One region of the Lysinibacillus sp. KU-BSD001 genome, then DNA from elsewhere that is predicted to be linked to it. Evidence: riboswitches for the same ligand, from Rfam matches in the RefSeq annotation. Region 1 holds a riboswitch; each other region holds the start of a gene.
What was found. Region 1 has a riboswitch for preQ1 ahead of queC (7-cyano-7-deazaguanine synthase QueC). Riboswitches for the same ligand answer to the same signal wherever they lie in the genome.
Positions count from the first base shown of each region.

Region 2: it holds a riboswitch for preQ1, as region 1 does, so the genes downstream of both, queD (6-carboxytetrahydropterin synthase QueD) here and queC (7-cyano-7-deazaguanine synthase QueC) in region 1, are expected to answer to the same signal.
Region 3: it holds a riboswitch for preQ1, as region 1 does, so the genes downstream of both, AAGS61_RS04420 (QueT transporter family protein) here and queC (7-cyano-7-deazaguanine synthase QueC) in region 1, are expected to answer to the same signal.

Region 1 is NZ_JBDQZI010000004.1:149,088-157,135, forward strand. It holds gene AAGS61_RS07895 (hypothetical protein) at 93-530, opposite strand; gene AAGS61_RS07900 (VUT family protein) at 632-1,171, opposite strand; gene queC (7-cyano-7-deazaguanine synthase QueC) at 1,176-1,910, opposite strand; PreQ1 riboswitch class I at 1,916-1,960, opposite strand; gene queF (preQ(1) synthase) at 1,965-2,465, opposite strand; PreQ1 riboswitch class I at 2,587-2,633, opposite strand; gene AAGS61_RS07915 (hypothetical protein) at 2,768-3,016, opposite strand; gene AAGS61_RS07920 (RNA polymerase sigma factor) at 3,003-3,542, opposite strand; gene AAGS61_RS07925 (group-specific protein) at 3,520-3,909, opposite strand; gene AAGS61_RS07930 (ABC transporter permease) at 3,910-4,665, opposite strand; gene AAGS61_RS07935 (ATP-binding cassette domain-containing protein) at 4,662-5,378, opposite strand; gene cydS (cytochrome bd oxidase small subunit CydS) at 5,815-5,910, opposite strand; gene AAGS61_RS07945 (cytochrome d ubiquinol oxidase subunit II) at 5,924-6,952, opposite strand; gene AAGS61_RS07950 (cytochrome ubiquinol oxidase subunit I) at 6,943-8,048, opposite strand, start outside.
Region 2 is NZ_JBDQZI010000005.1:110,635-118,682, reverse strand. It holds gene AAGS61_RS09660 (ArsR/SmtB family transcription factor) at 8-328, shown strand; gene AAGS61_RS09655 (cation diffusion facilitator family transporter) at 340-1,293, shown strand; gene AAGS61_RS09650 (amidase) at 1,378-2,847, opposite strand; gene AAGS61_RS09645 (response regulator transcription factor) at 2,995-3,723, shown strand; gene AAGS61_RS09640 (hypothetical protein) at 4,502-5,323, shown strand; PreQ1 riboswitch class I at 5,764-5,810, shown strand; gene queD (6-carboxytetrahydropterin synthase QueD) at 6,183-6,656, shown strand; gene queE (7-carboxy-7-deazaguanine synthase QueE) at 6,649-7,377, shown strand; gene yidC (membrane protein insertase YidC) at 7,654-8,048, opposite strand, start outside.
Region 3 is NZ_JBDQZI010000002.1:236,508-244,555, reverse strand. It holds gene trpD (anthranilate phosphoribosyltransferase) at 1-524, opposite strand, end outside; gene AAGS61_RS04425 (chorismate-binding protein) at 530-1,705, opposite strand; T-box leader at 1,767-1,974, opposite strand; gene AAGS61_RS04420 (QueT transporter family protein) at 2,163-2,645, opposite strand; PreQ1 riboswitch class I at 2,652-2,696, opposite strand; gene AAGS61_RS04415 (ABC transporter substrate-binding protein) at 3,243-4,256, shown strand; gene AAGS61_RS04410 (ABC transporter permease) at 4,279-5,310, shown strand; gene AAGS61_RS04405 (ABC transporter ATP-binding protein) at 5,303-6,097, shown strand; gene AAGS61_RS04400 (hypothetical protein) at 6,262-6,501, shown strand; gene AAGS61_RS04395 (nuclease-related domain-containing protein) at 6,399-6,647, shown strand; gene ilvA (threonine ammonia-lyase IlvA) at 6,861-8,048, opposite strand, start outside.

The DNA of each region.
Region 1 (8,048 bases):
AGAGTAAAAAAGCGTAAAAACAGCCTTTTGACACAAAAAACAGGAGCCCCCAATTTATGGAGGGCACCTGTTTTGTATGACAAACGATAAACCTATGATGCCATCTTTTCGATTATTTTATAATCTTTTGTTTTTTCGTACTTCACATTGTTTCTATCACAAAATGCCATTAAATCACGAAATATACTTTCTGGTTTAAACAATGTTACACGAATAGGAAATCCGCTCTGCATTTTAATAACAGCCATTTTTGATTGCCAATTTGCTCTTTTGAAAGTAATCTTTTTAATATCCGATTGTGTCACTTGTTTTTTGTAAATGGGTATACCTAAAAAGTGAATAGTATACACGATATGATTTTCATGAATGATCAATGTGTATTTAATAAATGCTGTTAAAAAAATCAATATGAAAATCGTTACACTACTCCACTTTATCCAAGTATGATCCCAGGAAGTAATACTTGCAGCTAACGATAAGAATGCCATTGGTAAAATCCATTGCCTTTGTGTAGTTGCTTTGTATTTCAATGTTTATAACTCCTTTCTTTATCATTATTATTATACAAATATTCCAAAAAGCCTTTTATATATGTAAAAAGAGAATTGGCAACCGCCAATTCCCTTCTATCTTACTCTGCAATTAATTGTTTTTTCTTTATAACTATCACTTGATTTAGCACGATGGCACCAAGTGTTTGAATGACTGTTTTCACAATCACTTGCCCTACAATGGCTGCAGGAACAGCCTCCCACGGTAAAAAGTTTGCTCCTAGCGGACTTAAGCCAACGATCACAAACACAACCGAATCCAGGAATCCACCAACAATCCCGCTATAGAACACACGCCACGCCATTGGTAGCTTTAAACGTGAATAAATTTCTGTATCCGCTGTTTCAGCAATGACAAACGAAATCGCCGACGCTGCGACAATCATCAATGTGTCACCTAATAAAAAGGACACAACTGCTGAGATGACAAGCGCTATACAAATAAAGGCATACGTTTTAGCTCTGCCATATTTATTTTGGACTAAATCTCGGAAAATAAAAGTTGCCCCTACAAAAAGCGTACCCATTGGGACAATAAACATGCCGAATTGCAGCGGTGCAAACTTTGCTGTTACTACATTCGCAATGACAATGGATAATAAATAAAATAAGATTCTCATTTCTCTATATTCCTTCCTTTACAATCGAATTATTCTGTTCTGCTTCCTTCGAATTTAAATACGCAGCAAGTCCTCTGTTTCGCAACTTACATGCCGGGCATTCCCCGCAACCATCTGCTTGAATACCGTTATAACAAGTTAACGTTTTGGTACGAACAAATTGTAGTGCGCCTAACTCATCTGCAAGCGCCCATGTTTGTGCCTTATCTAACCACATTAGCGGCGTCTCCATGACAAACGTAGCGTCCATCGATAAATTTAATGTGACATTGAGTGACTTGATAAACACATCGCGGCAATCCGGATAACCACTAAAATCTGTTTCGCATACACCTGTGACGATATACTTCGCTCCGACTTGGCTCGCTAACACCCCTGCAAAAGAGAGGAAAAGAAGATTACGTCCTGGTACAAAAGAAGATGGTAGCTCTCCCTCTTCCCCTTCCTCCACTTCGATTTCCTGTCGTGTTAATGCACTCGGCGCAAGCTGATTAAGGAGCGACATATCCAGTATGTGATGTTTCACGCCTAGTTCCTGTGCGATTTCTTTTGCACATTCGATTTCAAGTGCATGTCGTTGCCCATAATCAAATGTTACTGCCTCTACCTGTGCAAAGCGCTCCAGTGCCCAAAATAGACAAGTCGTACTATCTTGCCCACCGCTAAACACAACAATGGCTTTCTCCTGTTTCATATGAAAAACTCCCTTATAAACGAAAAGACAGCATTCTAAGAAAATGCTGTCTCTTCTTAGTTTTTTTAAGAGGGGGGGCTAAAAACCTCTACTATTTCATTATCGGTTATCAATTTTTTCTGGATTTAGATCGTGATTCATTAAACGATAATGCGCCATTTCTTCATATTTCGTCCCCGGTCTACCGTAGTTGCACCAAGGGTCGATCGAAATACCTCCGCGCGGTGTGAATTTTCCCCATACTTCGATATAGCGTGGGTTTAGCAGTTTAATTAAATCATCCATAATGATGTTCACACAATCCTCATGGAAATCACCATGGTTGCGGAAGCTAAATAAATATAATTTTAATGATTTACTCTCCACAATTTTTTGATCTGGAATGTACGAAATGTACATTGTTGCAAAATCAGGCTGACTTGTAATCGGGCATAAGCTTGTAAACTCTGGGCAATTAAATTTCACAAAATAATCGCGGTTTGAATGCAAATTATCCACCGACTCTAATACTTCAGGAGCATAATCAAATGAATATTTCGTATTTTGATTTCCTAATAGTGTTAAATCTTTTAATCCTTCCTCGTGGCTACGGCCAGACATAAAAAAACCTCCCAGTATATGTTTCCCAAAACACATCACAAGAGAGGCGGCATTCATCCATCTAAACTAAAGCGAACAAATAAAAAAGCCACGTCCGATATGGACATGGCGTAATAAGCATGCTTCCATAGTTTTTTATAGAGGGTATCAGCTATGAACCTCTCCCGTTCAAATGTCGGGAATATTCTTTTCTTTTGATATAATACATAAAACAAAGGAATACGTCAAATATATTTTGAGAATTAAAGCTTTATTATTATCCGATAGAAGACTCCTGCCTCAAGATATTATCCATTCATTCTTTATAAAATAAACAACTGCAATATAGTTATTAAAACTGCACTTGCAAGCGGCACTAGCTTCATCGCATTATAGCCAGATGAGGAGGAATGTATTTGCTCTAGTGGATCTTTTGCAGGTGATGCAAGAAACTCGATAAAGCGTTGCCACCGACTCACTTTAAATTGTGCCAATGATTGCGGTACTTCCACTTTATATTCATCCAATCTTTTTTGTAGTGATGGTTCCTTGTCAAATTCATCCTTCAGCATGAAAATCCTCCTTTAGTTCATCTTTTAAAAACTTAATTGCGTTATGCAATCTTGATTTTACCGTACCAATTGGGATTGATAAAATTTGTGCAACTTCTTCTTGCGGTAAATCGTGATAGTACGTTAGTAAAATGACTCCTCGTTGTTTTTCCGGTAACTTTGCGATTGCTTCTTGCACTGCTAACTTTTCATCTGCTGAAAATTGGCTAGTAGCTGCTGGTACTAAAAACGGAAAAAATGTTTGCCACTTTTTTCGTCTATTTAATTTGTTTACAAGTAGCCTGTAAGCAATTTGAAACAAGTAAGACTTTACAGTTCCCTTCTCTACATCATAGCTATGTAATGTTTTTTGCAATCTTTCAAACGTATCATGAACAATATCCATACTAAGCTGTTCTTCTTGGGTGTAACGAAACAGGAAGCAATAAAGCGTTTCATATAAATTATGATACAGCATATTAAAGGCTTCTATATCGCCTTGTTTGTATGCTTCTATCCATTCTTCATTGCTTTTCATCAAGCCCATCCCCCCAATGAGCTTTTATCGACTTTAATGTAACAGAAACGCGCGTCACAAAATACCCCACTATGACAATTACCCATGCCTGAGACTGATTTGTAAAAAATTGCACATATGGATTGTCAATTGTTTGACCAGCTGTAATTAAGAAATTTAATGCTTGCACGCAAATAATTGTATAAATCGCTAAAATAATTGTTAGTGTATCAAACATATTCCAACGTAAGTAAATAGTTGTTTTCTTGTAATTTATTTTTTTATTTTCACGGACTATATATTTCCTATCATAAGGAATCATTATCGCTAATATAAGTATAATCCATATCCCCATAATGATGAGTGAAATTATCCAACCAATATCCAATTGTATCACCTACCTAAAGCTATAAACTTTTCTAGCAATAAACGCCAATAAAATACTAAATACAGTTAAAATGATAAAATATTGATACTCAGGAAGCCATGTTTCATTTACCATATTTAAATGTAATTGCAAACTGTCATTCAGATAAAGCATTGGATTCCAAAGTAAGAAAATATAATAATTTTGTGGATCTTTTCCTGCAAGAGTTAAAAACATCGACGACATTGTAATGGAAAACATAAACAGAATCATAATCGGTATTAACATACTTTGAGCTACTTTTCCATTTTTAAATAAACCCGCCAATATAAAGCTAAGAGGATACAATGCCAGCAAGACAAAATTACTAATGAACACCATTTTCAGAAAAGATACTAGTGAAACATCTATTAAAAAAGAATAGCAAACAAGTAGCAATACTAAAAAAACATTTACTAATGTAAAAACACCCGTGCCCATGCCGACATAATACGTGAATGGTGTCACACCTGTTCGCTTTACCCAGTTAAAAGTCTTATTCGCTTTCATATCTGCTAAATAAATCGTAGCACTCGAAAATGCAAACGAGAAAAGTAAAAGCAATATTGAAATCGGGAGAAACTGTCCTTTAATTAAAAAGCTTATTACTTCTTCATTTCCCTTCATTGCTATTTTACTAATCCATGAGCAAATAAAAAAACTAAATGCTGGGAGTATATTGCCTAAAGTCACTCCAGAATTGCGTAAACTTTCAAGCATATACATACGTGAAATTTGTGTAATCATCCTGCTCTACCCCCTAACACCGTTCCAGTAACCTCAAAATAAATTCCTTCAATACCTGCCAGTACAGTATTTTTGTATTTATTATCTAGCTCTTGTCTTGTGCCGTTTTCAACGAACTTGCCATCTTTTAAAATATATACATAATCAAATAATGGCTCAAACCCAGCTACTTCATGGCTAATAATCATAATTATTTTACCCTGTTTATGCAGTTCATTTTGCAAAAAATGCATGAGCTGCTTTTTCTTCATTAAATCTAAATCAGCAAATGGTTCATCCAGTATTACAATTTGTTTGTTCAGTAAAAAAGTAAGGAATATGGATACTGCCTTTCGCTGACCACCAGAAGCATTTTTCAGCAAAATATGGTCGAATGTTTGCAGACCCAATATTTCATACAATTCTTCTAAATCATTATTTGTTAATTTTTCAAATAATCGAACGACTTCACGAATTTTTAAATGTTGATAGCTATCGAATGACTGGTATTGCAGGGCTGCATTGTCTGCTACACTTTGTGTTAAATTGTTAAACTGGATTGTTCCGCTATCATAGTCCTCGTCTCCTACGATACATTTTGCTAACGTCGATTTCCCCGCACCATTTTCACCTAATAGCAAATAACAGCACCCAGGTTTAAATGTAGCTGAAATACTATTCAAAATCGCTTTTCCATCATATTTTTTCACAATATCGTTCAATATTAGCTCCATTTTTATGCCTCCTCAATTGTATATTCACTTACTATACAAATGGGAAAAGATAAAAGTTCATTTTAATTTTGGAAATTTTTTTTTTATAAATAACCAAAACTCTCTTTTCTCCACAAAAAAAGTAGCACAAACCAGACATTTGATTTGTACTACTAATGTTTATGTTTTATTTATGAAGATTTTGTACGCCTTATTTGGGCTAGTATGACAGAAACGATATGAACGACAAAATACGAAGTACCGATTAAGCCTATAAAATCGGTATATCATGAGCGTTGGTATTTTACCTGAAAGATCATCCCAATGACATACATTACAAAGAAACATAGACATGCAATCAGATTGCCAGTAGGTAATACCCTTTCTCCAAGTCGTAAAAATTATATTTATCTATCCATTCCCTAAACATCAAGCTTTTAACAGCTAGAAGAGTCACTTACAAAAACTTCGTATTCAATGCAGCCATAAATGCTGCGACAATCGATACAATCACTACTACAATCGGTGCATAAAAGATTAAAAAATCGTGCATCCTCTGACACTCCTTATACATGTGTTTCTTCTTTACCAGATACATAGTCTTTGTTAAAGACAAATAGTTTAAAGACTAAATATAAAGAAGGTACAAGCAACACTAAGCCTGCGACAAATGCTACAACGAGCGCAATCGCCATCGCTTCATTCGTAAAACTATCGTGAATCGTTAAATACGGATAGAGTAAATATGGATAGTGTGAAATTCCATAAGCAAAGAAGGCAATCGCAAACTGGACGATTAATAAAATGACGGCTAATCCATATTTTACTTTCGCCCATAATAGCCAAACTGTCGCTAAAAACACAATGCCGGATAGTGCAAACAACCAAGATAAATCAACCATTTGGGCATAATGCCAATTGCCAAGCGCCTTTAACTCGATAATGATACCAAGTGCACTCACGATAAGCGGGATCGCCCAAATAAGCGCGTATTTACGCATCAATTCACTTGCTTTATGATCCCCTGCTTTTTGTGCGTACCATGTTAAAAAGACAGCGGATATATACAGTACGGCAATAACACTTAATACAACGATAGACCAAGATAACGGACTTGTCAGCAATGCTTTGTAGTCTAAAATGGGTTGACCCGCTTGCATCGTCACAAAGCCACCTTCAGAAATCGTTAAGATGACGGAAAATGCAGCTGGGATAAAAAGTCCTGACACCCCATAAGCAAGTGCATAGCCTTTATGTCCACTCATACCGCTATAAGATTCAAAAGCATAGTAACTACCACGAATCGCTAGTAAAATCAGCGCAACGGAAGCTGGTACTAATAAAATCGTACCATAATAATAAGCGGTTTGTGGGAAGAATCCGACAATCCCGACAAAGAAAAAGACTAAAAAGACATTCGTAATTTCCCATACCGGAGATAAATACCGCTTAATAATGTTTGATAAAATATGGTCATTGCCGCGCATTAAGCTATAGGCATTAAAAAATCCTGCGCCAAAATCAATCGATGCGACAATCACATAGCCAAATAAGAAAAGCCAAAGTACCGAAATACCTAATATTTCTAATGCCATACAGCATCACCGCCTTGTCGTGCTGCTAATTCTTTTTCAACCGGGTTGTTTTTAAACATACGATGCAATACGACTAAACTACCGATTGCTAACACAAAGTACACAATCGCAAAGGCGACAAATAAATATTCTACGCCGGTAGCACTTGTCGCACCGTCCTCTGTTCGCATAATGCCATATAATATCCATGGTTGTCGTCCTAATTCTGCTAACCACCAGCCCGCTTCAATCGCTACAAGCGATAATGGACCACTTAAAACAATTAGTACTCGGAACCATTTTGATTCAACCCACTGCCACTTTCTCCATTTCCCTACTAAATAAGCAACTGAAAGGAAAATCATGAGCATACCAATTACCACCATGACATCAAAGAGATAGTGCGTAATGAGTGGCGGATGTTCGTCTTCTGGATATTGATCTAACCCAATCACTTCTGCATTAAAATCATTACTCGCTAAAAAGCTTAACATTTTAGGGATGCGGAGTTCATACTTGATTTCCCCTTCATCTAGTACACCAAAGAGGATTAAATCTGCTCCTTCTTCTGTTTCAAAATGCCACTCTGCTGCGGCTAGCTTTTCAGGCTGATATTCCGCTAAATATTTTGCTGAAAAGTCACCAACTAATGCAGAAGCAATAGAGAAAATAACGCCTAATTTCATCATCATAAATAATGCTTTTTTGTGATACATATGGTCTTCACCGCGTAATAGTTTATACGCTGCAATCGCCGCTAAAATAAAGGCGACCGTCATATAACTTGTTACGAGGACATGCCCGATTTTGGTCGGCATAGCTGGTGTGAACATCGCTAAAATCGGTTGGATATTGATGAGCTCGCCACCGACGATATCAAACCCTTGCGGTGCATTCATAAAGGCATTGACAATCGTAATGAAAACGGCTGACATCGATGCGCCTATCGCTACAGGAATAAGTAGTAGCATATGATGTTTCGGATTCTTAAATCGGTCCCATGTATATAAATAGATTCCTAAGAAAATCGCCTCAAAGAAGAATGCGAATGTTTCCATGAATAGCGGTAAGGCTATTACCTGCCCTGCTAATTCCATAAACTCTGGCCACAGTAGTG
Region 2 (8,048 bases), on a different contig from region 1:
ATTGTTTATGAATAATGAAAAATTGGAAACCATAACTACAGATTTAGATGAGGAAGTACTATTTTTAGTATCACAAACGTTTAAAGCTTTAGGAGATCCTACGCGTATTCGTATTTTACATTTATTATCTAAGCAAGAATATGCCGTACATGAGATTGGAGAGCACCTCAACCTGAAGCAATCTACCGTTTCACACCAGCTGCGATTTTTAAAAAATATGCGATTAGTGAAGTTTCGTCGGGAAGGAACGACGATTTATTACACACAGGACGATGAGCACGTAATGGCCGTTTTACAACAAATGATTGAACATGCCAAACATATGTAGGAGGGTTTATTATGGGACACCATCATGATGGTCATAGTCATGACCATACACACGGAGCAAACAAAAAAACTTTATTTATTGCTTTTATTATTATTACAGGCTATATGATTGTCGAAGTCATTGGCGGACTACTCACGAATAGCTTAGCGCTCTTATCCGATGCCGGTCACATGTTAAGCGATGCGATCTCCCTTGCTATTGGTATTCTTGCCTTTTCGCTCGGAGAGAAAGCCGCAAATAATCAAAAAACATATGGCTATAAACGGTTTGAAATTTTGGCTGCTGTTTTTAATGGCATTACTTTAATTGCTATCGCCCTTTTCATCTTCTACGAAGCAATCGGACGCTTTGCCAATCCGCCAGAAGTAGCTTCAACGGGGATGCTATATATTGCGAGTATCGGATTACTTGTAAATATTGTGGTTGCTTGGATATTAATGCGTGGGGGCGATACAAAGGACAATTTGAATATGCGAGCTGCCTTTTTACACGTGATTAGTGATATGCTCGGCTCGGTCGGCGCTATTATTGCCGCGCTTCTCATTCTCTTTTTCGATTGGGGTTGGGCTGATCCATTAGCCAGTGTCATTGTCGCTGCTTTAGTGTTAGTGAGTGGATTCCGTGTCACAAAAGATGCCGTCCATGTATTAATGGAAGGTACACCATCGAATGTAAATATCGATGAAATTATCCGTACATTCCGTGAAACAGAAGGTATACTTGACCTGCATGACCTTCACATCTGGTCGATTACAAGTGGCCAAAATGCATTATCTTGCCATGCCGTCGTTCAAGACACACTGACGATAAAAGAAGGCCAACTTATACTTCAAACATTAGAGCATCAACTGCAACATTTATCGATACATCATGTGACTATCCAACTAGAAACAGCCTCACACAAGCATGAAAATACACTTTTATGTAATTTTGATACACAGCATGAACATCATCACGCGCATTAGATTTTCATTCATACAAAGGAAAAAGGTAGCATCGGAAAATAATCTATTTCCCGATGCTGCCTTAAAATTAATCCTTATTCTAATTTAAACAGTTGTTACATTTTGGTTGATAGGCTTACTCACATGAATAGTTGGTATACGATCTTTCCACGGTACAGCTTCCTCTAGTTGCTTACCTAATTGTAGTAAAGTTAACTCATCTGCAAATTTACCTGTAAATTGTAAACCGATTGGTAACCCTGTTTTACTCATAGCTATTGGTAATGACAATGAAGGCTGCCCTGTTGCATTAAATAAATTCGTAAACGGTGCATACGTGAAAATTTGCTCTGTCCATTCTACAGCATCAATCGATGGATTATTGGCATTTAGCTCACCAATTTTTGCTGGTAATGTAGCAATCGTTGGGCTTAATAATACGTCATAATCTTCAAAGAATGTCGCAACTTGACGAGATACTCCCGCATTGACTGCTGTTGCCTCTAACAACTCACTCGCCTTTAATTCACGACCATACTCATAACATTTCCAAATAGCCGATTCAATATATTCTGGTGAAGGCTTCAAGCCACTACTAGCTGCTGCCCCTTGAATCATCATATAAATATTCGCTGTCCAAATGTTCACTGTTGCCTTTGCAAAAGCAGCTTGTTCATATTTCGGTCTTGCCTCTACAACCTCATGTCCTAATTCTTTTAACAATTGGACTGTTTTATGAACCGCTTCTACACATTCTGGATCAACGTGTACATCCGAATTTGGTTCAGTTGTCCAAGCAATTTTTAGCGGTCTTACCTGTGTTTGAATTAAGTTACCGTAAGGAGCATGATTCATTTCTAATTTTGAATAGCTGCCGATATCTGGTCCAGCTACTTGATCAAGTAGTGCAGCTGTATCACGAATCGATTTTGTTACAGCAAATTCGATTGCAATTCCATTTAATAATTCACTATTGAATGGTCCTTCGGGAATCCGACCACGTGTCGGCTTTAAGCCTACTAATCCGCTACAAGAAGCTGGGATACGAATCGATCCACCGCCATCATTTGCATGAGCTATTGGCACAATCCCACTAGCAACTGCCGCCGCTGATCCACCGCTTGATCCACCTGGGCTAAAATTTGGATCCCATGGATTTCTTGTTGGTCCATAGACAACCGCTTCTGTTGCTGCATTATAGCCGAACTCTGGTGTTGTCGTTGTACCTGACAATACTAACCCTGCTTTTTTGAAACGCTTCATTAGTTCACTATCCACAGGTACTACTGTGTTTTCTGCAATACGGCTCCCCATGCTGTGAGGAACCCCTTCTGCATGTAATACTAATTCCTTAATCAAAAATGGTACACCGGCAAAAGGTTGTGTTTCATCTAAATTTGTAATGGCATTGTCTGCTTGCTCTTCAAGAACACTCACTACCGCATTAATCGTTGGATTCACTTTTTCTATTCCTTGAATTGCTAATTGTACAAGCTCTTTCGGTGTTACCTGTTTGTTTTTTACTAATTCCGCTAGTCCCAATCCATCATATGAAGCATACTCTTGTAAATTCATGTAACCACTCCTTCATTTCATGTATGAAAACCACTCACTTCCTACACTCAGTTTAAATACAGAAAATAAAAAAAGACATTACCCGAAAGGATAATATTTATTTTAAGAGAATATAGAATACATAAAAGAGAGAAAGTGGTGATTTATTTGTTTACAAAAAACGAGTATGAAAGTATTTTGAAAACGATTTACCAAATCTCGAATATAAATTTATCTCAAAGCAACGAAGGTTTTAAATACGCTGTGTTACAGTTATTCAGCCAGAACTTGCATTTCCATCATACGCTCTTTTGGGAAGTATCAGACGAGCATTTGCATGATACACCCGTACTATACAATATGGACCAACATACTTTACAAAATTACTTATCTACGTATCAATACTATGACCCTTTACACCCTACGAATATACAAAAGCAACAATCCATTCAATTAATGCATGAAAACCATGATTGCCCTCCAAAACATATGGAATACTACAAAAAACATTTTCTAAAGGCAAATGCCTATGACGACGAAATGGTCATGTATATAAAAAAGGATCAGGAATCCGTCGCAGCAATTGGCCTACTCAGAAAAAATCACGAGCCACGTTTTAATCAAAAGGACATGTTGACATTACTCTATTTAAAACATACGATTGAAAATCAGTATTTGCTACACCAATATACTAAGCCTAAAAGTACAATTCATGTTACCGACCGAGAGGAAGAAATTTTAGCGTATATTTGTAGGGGCTATAAAAATATCGATATTGCAAAACAATTATTCGTCAGTGAAAATACGGTAAAAAAACATCTTCAAAACTTATATCGTAAGTTTCAAGTCACAAGCCGTACTAAGCTTGCTATTTCGTATTTGCAATGTAAAAAATGAATACATCTATAAATAAAGTGGCAGGTACCTATACTTCCTAATAAGACAACTCAATTCTTATATCAGGCTGTCTCATACCAGATGTTAAACAACAAAAAAATTGTTTAATTTATAATAACGTTGTTAAAAAATGATAATTATTCTATTCAACAATCTGGCCAGATTGTTGAGGATAGCGTTTATCATTAATAATGGAGAACCTTATCATAAGTAAATGCGGTTTTTGGATTGAACTACAGAAAATGTAGTTCAATCCTTTTTAATACTCAAACATAGTCATTTAAAGCTAGTCATAAATCAGTTATAATTATAAAATAGTGGAAATTATATTTAATTCTGCCGTATCTAGGTGAGGTCAGTCTATGGTTAACGCTTACAGCGATTCTATCTTTGATAAGTGTACTATAAAAATACAAAATAGTACTAAGATGATAAGAGGAGTGAGTATTTAGTGTTTTTTTAAAAAAGTATTAGAGTAAAGCCAAATGAAGTTTTTACTCCAAAAGCTCCATTAGTTAATGAGGATATGTATATTTCTAGGCCACAATTAGAGAAAAAATTAAAAAGGGCTATAGATGGTACGTACCATATCATTGTTCATGGTGATAGTGGTTCAGGTAAATCTTGGTTGTATAAAAACGTATTAAAAGAAATGAATTGTTAATATATAACAATTAATCTTCCAAACGCAAGTTCAAATCGAAGTATTTCGGAAACGTTTAAATGGTATCTAAATCAAATAGACGAAGTGAAAAAAGTAGAGTACACCGAGAAAAAAATGGCAGAAGTAAATGCAGCTGTAGCGAAAGGACAAATAGATCATTCGGATAAATATATATTTAATGAAAAAGAACCCTTTTTGCAATGTTTAGAGTATGTTAGGAAAAGGGCAAAAAGAAATCAGGCTCTTATAGTTTTTGAAAATCTAGAAGCTATTTTCAAAGATGAAGGAATAATGAAAGAACTAGGAAATTTAATACTCTTACTAGATGATGAAATCTATGCTAAATACAATGTGAAATTTTTAATAGTAGGCGTTCCTAGTGGTATTAAAGAATATTTCTCAAAAGTAGAAAATGCATCTTCAATCAGTAATAGGCTTGAAGAAATTCCTGAGGTCTCAAAATTAAGTAAAGAACAAGTTGAAAATTTTGTTAAAAAAGGATTTATAGATAAATTAAAAATCGAAATGGATGATGATTCCTTGAGGACACTTAATAATGATGTTTATTGGTCTACTTTAGGCATTCCTCAAAGACTACATGAATATTGTTTGAAAATTGCATATGCCTTAGAAGATAATGATTGGCAAATTAGCAATGAATTATTAAAGTCGGCTAAAATTGATTGGATAAATCAATCATTAACTTCTAACTATTCAAATATAGAAATATTGATGAATTCAAGGGAAACAACTGTTCAAAGAAAGAATCAAGTATTATATGCATTGGGAAAAGTAGAGAAGGAGAAATTTAAATACTCTGATATAGAAGAAATAGTTAGAATAGAATTTCCTTCTACCACTCAAGCTACAATGAATATAGGTCAAATGTTATCTGAAATAGCAAATAGTGATCCCCCCTATAAAGAAAACTCCTAAAGGAGATAGTTACACTTTTGTTGATCCAAAATTTTGCATCTGCCTAAGAATGATGTTGGTGAAAAATAATAATGAAAAAATTGAGAAGTTACCACTTAGCGAAGTATAGCTATTAGGATAAAACCTCGCTTAGATACATTACAGAGAACCGCACCATAAGTAAGTGCGGTTAAATTCTTGAAATGGGTTCAGCTATACAGTGATTATGTTCTGTAAAGCCGAATAATATTTCAAAGATGTTAGTAGCAAGAATTTTAAAAATTCTATTGACAAAACACCTTATCCAGCAATTGATGGAATGATTAGATGAAAAAACTAAAGCAAGTAATGCTGCTTATATTTCAGAGAAGTATTATTCGAACGCTATAAAAATAAAATTATATTTGAAATTTTCTACTACTCCATATATTATATTGTTATTAAAGAATGCCCGGAATAGAACGGGAGAGGTTCATAGCTAATACCCTCTATAAAAAACTATGGAAACATGACAATCTGCCATGTCCATATAGGACGTGGCTTTTTATGTTTTATTCATACGTTTTAATAGAATAATTGGTAGCGCCTCTCTTGAAAAGTGTAGGGAACATTTTACAAGGGAGGTTTTTTTATATCTGGCTGCAAAGTTGAAGCAGAATTAAAAATCTAGTTTGGGTTATGGGCCTGATGGAAACAGTCGGTAGTCTATATGTAAATCCTAATTATTTCGTACACTAAGGAGAAAAATAGCATTTTTTCTTGGGATGCTGTTTTTTCGTTATAAAGGAGTTTTTGAAGTTGAAGCAGGAAAAAGCAATAATAGTATTTAATGGAGGTCAGGACAATATCACTCATTTGTTCTGAGAGGGAGTTTTAAAGCATGTATAATTTTAGAATTATTGAGAAGCTACAAAAAATAGATGAAGATATTCAAAGAAGTCAATTAAACTATCATTCAAAACGTGTTCTCGTAAGCAAAGAGTTTACCTTTGATGCTGCTCATCATTTACATAACTACGAGGGGAAATGTAAAAATTTACATGGTCATACGTATCGTGTTGTCTTCGGATTGAGTGGTTATACGGATGAACGAGGGATTATGCTTGATTTTGGTGACATAAAGGAAATATGGAAACAAAAAATAGAAATTTATTTGGATCATCGTTATTTAAATGAAACTCTTCCGCCGATGAATACGACGGCAGAGAATATCGTTGTTTGGATTTACGAAAAGTTTAATGAAGCCTTGCTTGATGAACAACTATATAATGGGGCACGCGTGGAATTTATCAGGTTGTATGAAACCCCTACAAGCTATGCTGAAGCCAGAAGAGAGTGGATGGAAGTTGAGTAAAGTACCCGTTATAGAGATTTTTGGTCCCACGATTCAAGGTGAAGGAATGGTAGTAGGTCAGAAGACAATGTTTGTACGCACTGCCGGCTGTGATTATTCTTGTTCTTGGTGCGACTCATCATTTACGTGGGATGGTAGTGGCAAGCATCTGATCGTTCAAATGACAGCAGAAGAGATTTGGTCTGAGTTGAAACGACTTGGGGGTAACGGTTTTTCATTCGTCACGATCTCGGGAGGAAATCCGGCACTTCTTCGTAATTTGGATGCGCTTGTTGCAATTTTAAAAGAAAATAACATAGAGATTGGTGTTGAAACACAGGGAAGCAAATGGCAAGATTGGCTGTATGATATCGATGAACTAACGATTTCACCAAAGCCCCCTAGTTCTGGGATGACGACAGATTTTTCTATGCTCTCTGATATTTTGGAAAAGCTTAGAGATAAAAACAGCCATCAGCATATATCTCTCAAAATCGTTGTATTTAATCAAGAGGATTATGCTTATGCTAAACAAGTTCACCTTCGATATCCGACCATTCCTTTTTACCTTCAAGTCGGAAATGATGACATTACTTCGATGGACAATGCACAGTTGATCAGCCATTTATTAAAGAAGTATCAAACGCTAATCGATCAAGTGATGATGGATGAAGAATTAAAAAATGTTAAAGTACTACCGCAGCTGCATGCACTTGTGTGGGGAAATAAAAGAGGTGTATAGCTATCAGCTGTAAAACTATATGCAAAATCTCTCAATTAAATACTTTACGCAGAACCGTATCATAAATAGTAGTAAACTCCATTCTCCACAATCTGGCGCAAGAGTTTAATAAGAGTTAGATTTTTAAACGACTTTATTGTTATATTTTTGAGGGTAGTGAAGTATCATACATCAAAAATTAAATAACTATATTTTTTAACCTCGCCCTAAATTTAGAACAGGGTTATTCAAACTAACAAACCCCTCTTACATTTTCCGTAAGAGGGGCTTGTTATTCTATTTATATATTTTTTTAATTAATAATTGTTGTGCTATTAATAATAAAGCACTCACTGTCCAATAAATCGGTAATATCGATGGATTTAACAGACTAAAAATGAGCATCATAATTGGATTAATGAATACCATTATTTTCACATTTGTCGGTTGATTTTTATCTAATGAAATAAAGCTTTGAATTAAATAAATGAAACAAGCAATAATTGAAATGCCAATATCCATTGTCCCTAAATTCATCCAAAGGAAATTTTCACTTGCAATTGCTACATCTATTGTAATTGCATAAATCAGTGAAAATAAAATAGGCAATTGAATGAGTATTGGTAAACAACCTAATAAAAAACTTTTCATTGAATCTGATGTTAACTCTTGAATTTCCTTTTGATACACTA
Region 3 (8,048 bases), on a different contig from region 1:
ATCGTCGGCTTGCCGATTGCGCGTCGTACTTCACCGATACGTCCTAGCTTTGGATGCATATTTGGTGCATGTAAAAAGGCAATGCCTTCTTGTGTTAATAGTTCAGTTGTTTGTTCCAGATTTGATAAAAGCCCGATGCCAAGTGCTTCTAATACATCTGAGCTACCAGATAAGCTTGAAACTTTTCGGTTCCCATGCTTTGCGACAAGCAGTCCACCACCAGCTAGAACGAATGCAGCGGTTGTGGAGATATTGAAGCTTTGTAGTCCGTCGCCACCTGTACCACAGTTATCGATGTAAATGCCTTCCGGTACATCTACCTGTACAGCATGCGACCGCATGACAGAAGCAAGGCCCGCTATTTCATGGGCTGTTTCACCTTTTGCACTTAATGCGAGAAGAAAGTTTGCGATTTGTTCTTTTGGCGTTTCTTCATTGAAAACAAGTTGCGCGGCTTGCACCATTTCACCCAATAGTAAGTTTTCGCCGCTTGTGACACGCGTTGTGTAAGCTTGTAAAGTCATCGTACTCATCCTTTCTTCACTTGCAAAAGTGCCTGTGTTTGTTGATATAGCTCTTGCGGATTACTATTTGCTGTCACCGTCGCGCCGATTTCCGTTATTGCTTGATTATGTTGTAAAAGCACTGTACGAGAGGCTAACGCAAAGTCAATTTGTCCGTTAAAGCCGATATAACCGATTGCCCCACCGTAAAGTGCGCGCTGTTCAGGCTCAATTGCTTGAATCGCTTGTAAGGCTACCTTTTTTCGTTTCCCTGTTACGCTATCTGCCGGTAATAAATGCGTTAATGCATCAATCGCGTGCAAAGTAGGGGAGAGGATGCCGAAAGTTGTATGCCCGTCATATTGAAGTGATTCTTTGACCGAAATGGCTTCAATATCTGTTGCAGTTGCTGTTTTTAATTGTCCATCATATACCGTCACAATACTTTCTGGTGACGCACCAATGACTGTATGGTCATCAAATTCGATATAGTATAAATAAGGAGAAGGCAGTTTCACACGTAAATCACGATAGAGGGAGAAAGCGTCCCCTGAGAAATCCGCTTGTAGCTTTCGCGACAGGACAATTTCCGTGGCTTCTCCTGTTGCCATCACGTCTTGTGCCTGTTTTACTTGTGCTTCAAATTGGGCGAGTGTCGTTTGTTCTGTAAATGCCCCCATTGAAAACTCGTTCGGCGAGAGTGCTGTACCGTTTACAATTTGGTCAATGATGTCGTCAATATTCGGCTCTTTTATTTCAGCATCGATGTTTGTATGGACGATTGTTAATTCATCTGTGACATGATCGAAAATCACAACGGTGTCGTATACATGGAAATTTACAGCTGGAATCGTGCTTTGTTCACGGTTGAAGCGAATATAACCGATTGCCCCGCCTGTGAATGGATATTCTGTGTGATTCGAAACACGTGGCATGACCTGCTTTAATGAACGCACTAAATCACCTTCGTAGCTATAAGACTGTCCTGTTACATGCGAACTTTCTGTTAGTGTTGTATTCGATCCTGTGTATGTTTTGCGTGGGTTCGCCCCGATAAATGAATAGCGTCCTGTCGTTTCGTGTTTCGCTGAACTTTCCAATAAAAATTTTCGTGTCCCTTGTAGGCGATTGAAAATTAATACAGGTGTTAAGCAATCGCCATTTACTTTTTTAATTGTCGTACGTAATGTGTGTTTAATCATCATTCTCACTCCACTCTTCTAAAATAAAAAAAGTCCTCTACAAAAAGCATAAACACTTTTTGTAGAGGACGATATGAACCGCGTTGCCACCTCAAGTTGAAGCTAAAAAAGCTCCCATCTCGAATCTCGTAACGTGAGATATCCCGTTCGCTAACTCATGCTAGCGACTCTCATAAGGCCCATTCACAAGCGAAAATGACACGTTTCCACCAACCACGTGCTCTCTAAACATTTGGCTGCTTGCTACTCTTCTTATTCATCAATTTGCTCAGCTATTCTTCACTCTGCTCGTATGGCGATTACAGCTCCCCGTAATCTTCAACCAACCCGAACATTCTAATTAGTATCATTGTACGAGGAAAAGAACGATAAGTCAATATTTTCAGAAAATAATAATATGTAAGAATGCTATCCATAAAAAAATCGAACGGCACATCGACCGCTCGATTGAAAAATTTTAAATTAAATTTTTGAAATTTAAACGGTTATTTAATAGGTACATAATCGGTGCACCTACTGCCAATACGACGAATTCACCCGCTGCTACTGTTAACCATGTCCAGAAGAAAGGTAGCTCCAGTGCGAGATTTAATTCGAAGGCAATAATAAACATTGTAAACGTAAATAGGAGCGTATTTAATACTAAACGTACCATAATATTTTTCACGAATTTACAAATCAATACAAAAATTGAAATCGTAATGATGGAGTGTGCAACACCGAAAATAAGGTCATACAATCCTAATGGTGAAAACATATTAGCAATAAATACCCCTAGTATAATCCCGATTGAAAAACGAGGATTAAATGCTACTAAATGATTGAATATTTCAGAAATACGGAACTGCACTTCTGTAAATCCAAACGGTGCAACGAGCATTGTTACAGCAATATAAAGCGCTGCAATAATCCCTGTCGTTGCCATAAATTTAACCTTCATATAAAATTCCTCCTAGTTTTTTTACGTGGGATGGTTTCGAACCACGGCGACTTAGCACGAAGTAATATTTTAGTATAATAGATGGCTATCGTCAAATATCTTATAAATCGAAATATATCAATAGTAAAGAAAATTTGAGATGTATGATTCATGAGGCGTTTGGGCTGATCATGCTATACGCCATGTGTGAATAAAATCATTCTCTTAAAAGGGAGAGCGGGGTGTAACTGAAAATAGCATTCATTACTAAAGAAATCTAGAAAATGTACACGCCACAACAATAGACCCCTTTTCGTACGTAAAATAAAGTCTCTTTTTCAGTCTGCTTTCCTCATCAAACTAGACTTAAATACTAGATATCAACAATTAATTATTAGAAAATTGCTAGAAGTATTTTTAATATTTACATGATAAATAGCTAATTAATTTAGTGCTTTAAAGCGCAAAAATATCTTAAATTAGATTTATAGTATTTAGAAAATTCATAATGTTATTGACTGTCAGATAATATGAGTGTAAGATAGCGGTACATTCATACTTTGCTAAGTTGAATCAGCAAAGTGCAAATAGATAAATAGTTCTAGGGGGATAACAGAAATGGCTATTACTTTGAAAAAGCTTTCATTTTTATCGTCAGCAGCGTTAGCATTAATGCTTGCGGCATGTAACAGTGACGACACAAGCTCGTCGGATGCATCAACAGGTTCATCAGGTGGTGATGCGGCACCAGAAGAAACATACGTAATCGGTGTGACACAAATTGTTGAGCATCCATCACTAGATGCGGCATATGAAGGGTTTAAAAAAGCACTTCGAGATGCTGATTTAGATGTCGAATATCAATACAATACAGCAAATGGTGATCCGAGCCAGACAGTAACGATTGCACAAAAGTTAGTAGGGGACGGAGTAGATTTAATTTTTGCTAACTCAACACCTTCAGCGCAAGCGGCGAAGTCAGCAACATCTGATATTCCAATTGTCTTCACATCTGTAACAGATGCCGTGGGGGCAGAATTAATCGCTTCTATGGAAGCACCAGGTGGTAACGTGACAGGTACTGTCGATTTACACCCAGAGACAATTGCTAATACAGTGAAATTCCTAAAAGAGGAGCTAGGTGCAAAAAAGGTTGGGACAGTATATAACACAGGTGAGCAAAACTCGATTGCACAAGTAGAGCAAGTAAAAGCTGCATTAGAAGCACAAGGGTTAACGCTTGTGGAAGCTGCCGTATCAACTTCAGCTGAGGTACAACAAGCGACAGAATCATTACTTGGAAAAGTAGATTCTTTATACATTATTACAGACAATACAGTTGTATCCGCACTGGAGTCAGTGATTGGTGTGGCTAATACGAATCAATTACCGTTAATCGTTGGCGAGATGGACTCTGTAGCGCGCGGCGGATTAGCAGCTTACGGTTTCGAATACTATGATATCGGTTATGAAGCAGGACAAAAGGCGGCTGAGATTTTAAAAGATGGTAAATCAGCAGGTGAGATTCCGGCGACATACCCAGCTAACTTAAAACTTGTCATCAATAAAGCAACTGCAGAAAATTTAGGTCTTGAAATTAAAGATACTTGGAATGCAGAAGTAATCGAATAAATAACTTAGGAGATGATTCAATATGTTTACAGCTCTATTCGGTTCTGTTGAGCAAGGAATCATCTATGCAATTATGGCACTCGGGGTGTACTTAACATTCCGAGTGTTAGATTTTCCGGATTTAACGGTTGATGGAAGCTTTGTTACAGGGGCGGCAACAGCAGCGGCAATGATCGTGCTGGGCTACAACCCTATCATTGCTACATTAGTCGCGATAGTAGCTGGATTTATTGCAGGATGTATGACAGGACTTTTACACACAAAAGGAAAAATAAATCCACTGCTTTCAGGGATTTTAATGATGATTGCCCTATATTCCATTAACCTTCGAATTATGGGTACAACAAAGGAAAGCGCGACAGGTATTTCCAATGTTCCTTTATTAACAGCAGATACACTGTTTACACAGTTCCAAAGCTTTTGGGCGGGATTAGGAATTGATACAGCTATTAACGATATGTTGCGCGGGATGGGGCTTACGTCACTCCCATCAACATATGGGACAGTTTTAGTTATATTAGTCATTACGATCGCTATTAAATTGATTGCTGACTGGTTCTTAAAAACAGAGGTCGGTTTAGCTATTCGGGCTACGGGTGATAACAAGCGCATGATTCGTAGTTTTTCGGCAAATACGGATTCACTCATTATTCTCGGACTCGGTTTATCGAATGCGATGGTTGCTTTTGCAGGTGCATTAATCGCGCAATACTCGAAATTTTCTGATGTTCAAATGGGTGTTGGGATGATTGTGACTGGTCTTGCTTCTGTTATTATTGGGGAAGCGATTTTTGGTACAAAGACGATTGTACGTACTACGTTTGCGGTTGTTGTAGGTGCGATTATTTACCGTATCATTTATGCGCTTGCTCTTCGTGTAGAATTTTTAGATACAGGAGATATGAAGCTAATTACGGCTGCGATTGTTATTTTAGCGTTAGTCATTCCGCAAATCATCGATAAACGAAAAGAGAAAAAACGAAAAGCAAGACGTATTGCAGAACGTAAGTCTTCAGTACGAACAGTAGAGCAAGGAGGGGAGCCACTTGCTTAAATTAGACGGTATTAACAAAATTTTCAATGAAGGTACACCAGATGAAAAGGTGGCTTTAGATCACATTCATCTGCATTTAGCACCTGGTGACTTTGTGACGATTATCGGGAGTAATGGTGCAGGAAAATCAACGATGATGAATATGATTTCTGGTGCATTGACGCCGGACATCGGTACCGTATCGATTAATGGCAATGATGTGACGCGCTTACCAGAATATAAACGCTCACATTTTATCGGTCGCGTATTCCAAGATCCGATGGCCGGTACAGCACCATCGATGACGATTGAGGAAAATTTAGCGATTGCCTATTCGCGCAATGCAAAGCGTACACTCCGTTTTGGTGTCGATAAGAAGCGCCGCGATTTCTTTAAAACATCACTTGAGCGTTTAGGGCTAAATTTGGAGAATCGGTTATCTGCAAAAGTCGGTTTACTTTCAGGTGGTGAGCGACAAGCGTTATCACTGTTGATGGCGACGTTTACGAAGCCATCTATTTTATTGCTAGACGAGCATACTGCAGCACTTGATCCATCTCGCGCAGATTTGATTACACGTTTAACGAAGGAACTTGTAGACGCGGACAATTTAACAACATTAATGGTTACGCACAATATGCAACAAGCACTGGACCTTGGCAATCGTCTCATTATGATGGATAAAGGGCAAATTATTTTACAGGTCGGTGCGGATCGTAAACCAGATTTAACGATTCCGGATTTAATGGCAGAGTTCGAACGTATTCGTGGCGAGAAAATGAACTCAGACCGTGCATTATTAGGTTAATCGTGAAAGGCAATGCTACATTGATGGCATTGTCTTTTTTTGTCGTGTATTAATCTATTACCCAGGAAATAAAATTCACCAAATTACGAGTTTGGTAAATTTTGTTATTTTAATTAGAAAACGAATCCCACCTTTTCTCTACTCCAAAGTAAGGAGGGGGAGGGATGATTATCTTCAATAGAAGTGTGCCAGAAAAATTGAGGAAACTGCAGTGTGTAATGAGAAGGGTATTTTCGGAATTAGAAGATGAGTTGCTGAAAATAGAAGCTGGGTATGCGGGAGAACGGTATGTAGATTTGCGTTGGCAAGATATGAATCTACATTATTCCACGCTTACTCGTTCTGTCTCAATGGTTTTTCTTATCAGGTTGATACCGTTTTTGTATGTAAGCAGTTTATGTTAATACTTGAAATTAAAAATATGGTAGGCGAAATTCATTTCGATGAAGAAAAGCACCAGTTTATTAGAATAAAGCAAGATGGAAAGGTAGAAGGATTTAGAAACCCCATCAATCAAGTAAAACGCACGTACCAGCTCTTCGCCAGTTAATCGGAGAGTCCTTACCAATAGAATATGCGGTTATTTTCTCAAATAGTAAAGCAATCCTTGGAAGGAAGCCGTTATCGAAGCGCTCATATTTTTGACAAATGGCCGATAAGTGAAGTGAATGCGCCGATATATCGCAGAAACCGCTGATAATTCAAGAAAAATCGCTGATAAAAACCCGCGCATTGCTCAAATGCGCGGGTTTTTACGTAATGCTTACACTAATAAACCAAATAGTGTACTGTCTTTGTTCACTTCTTTATATTCAAATCCGTTTGCTTTCATACGTTGAAGTAGCTCAGGGTAATCTGCGCGGTCGAGTACTTCGATGCCTACTAATGCAGGACCGCTTTCTTTATTGTTCTTTTTCGTGTACTCGAAATGCGTAATATCATCCGTTGGGCCAAGTACTTCCGTTAAGAATTGGCGAAGCGCTCCCGCACGTTGTGGGAAGTTGACGATAAAGTAGTACAGTAACCCTTCATATAATAACGATTTTTCTTTAATTTCTTGCATACGACCTATATCGTTATTCCCGCCTGAAATAATGACAACGACCGATTTTCCACGAATTTGCTCTGCATAGAAATCCAGTGCAGCGACAGGTAATGCCCCAGCAGGCTCTGCAATAATCGCATGTTTATTATATAAATCTAAAATTGTTGTACATACTTTTCCTTCTGGTACAAGCACCATATCATCTAAATAACGCTGACATACTTGGTATGTTTCTTGGCCGACACATTGCACAGCAGCACCATCGACGAATTTATCAATCCAATCCAGTGTCACAGGGCCACCTTGTTCCATAGCCGCTTTCATACTACCAGCGCCAGCAGGTTCTACCCCAATGACTTTTGTATGAGGGGATAGATTTTTTACATAGGCGGATACACCAGACATTAAACCGCCACCGCCAACACTACCGAAAATGAAATCGATTGGCTCTTCGATATCGTTCATCACTTCTACCGCTACGGAACCTTGCCCCGCCATGACATCCATATCGTCAAATGGGTGAATGAAAATCATATCGTGTTCTTCACAATATTCAAGTGCACTTGTAGCTGAATCATCAAATGTATCACCTGATAAAATGATTTCCACGAATTCACGGCCAAACATGCGCACTTGTCCGATTTTTTGTTTCGGTGTCGTTTTTGGCATGAAAATTTTTGCTTGAATTTTTAAGTGAGCACATGCATAAGCTACACCTTGTGCATGATTGCCTGCACTGGCACAAACAACGCCTTTTTCACGTGCCTCTGCTTCAATCTTTTTAATTTTATAGTAAGCGCCACGTAGCTTAAATGAGCGTACGTGTTGCAAGTCTTCTCGTTTGAAATAAATTGTTGCACCGTACTTTTCCGATAAATAATCATTTTTTTGAAGTGGCGTATGAAC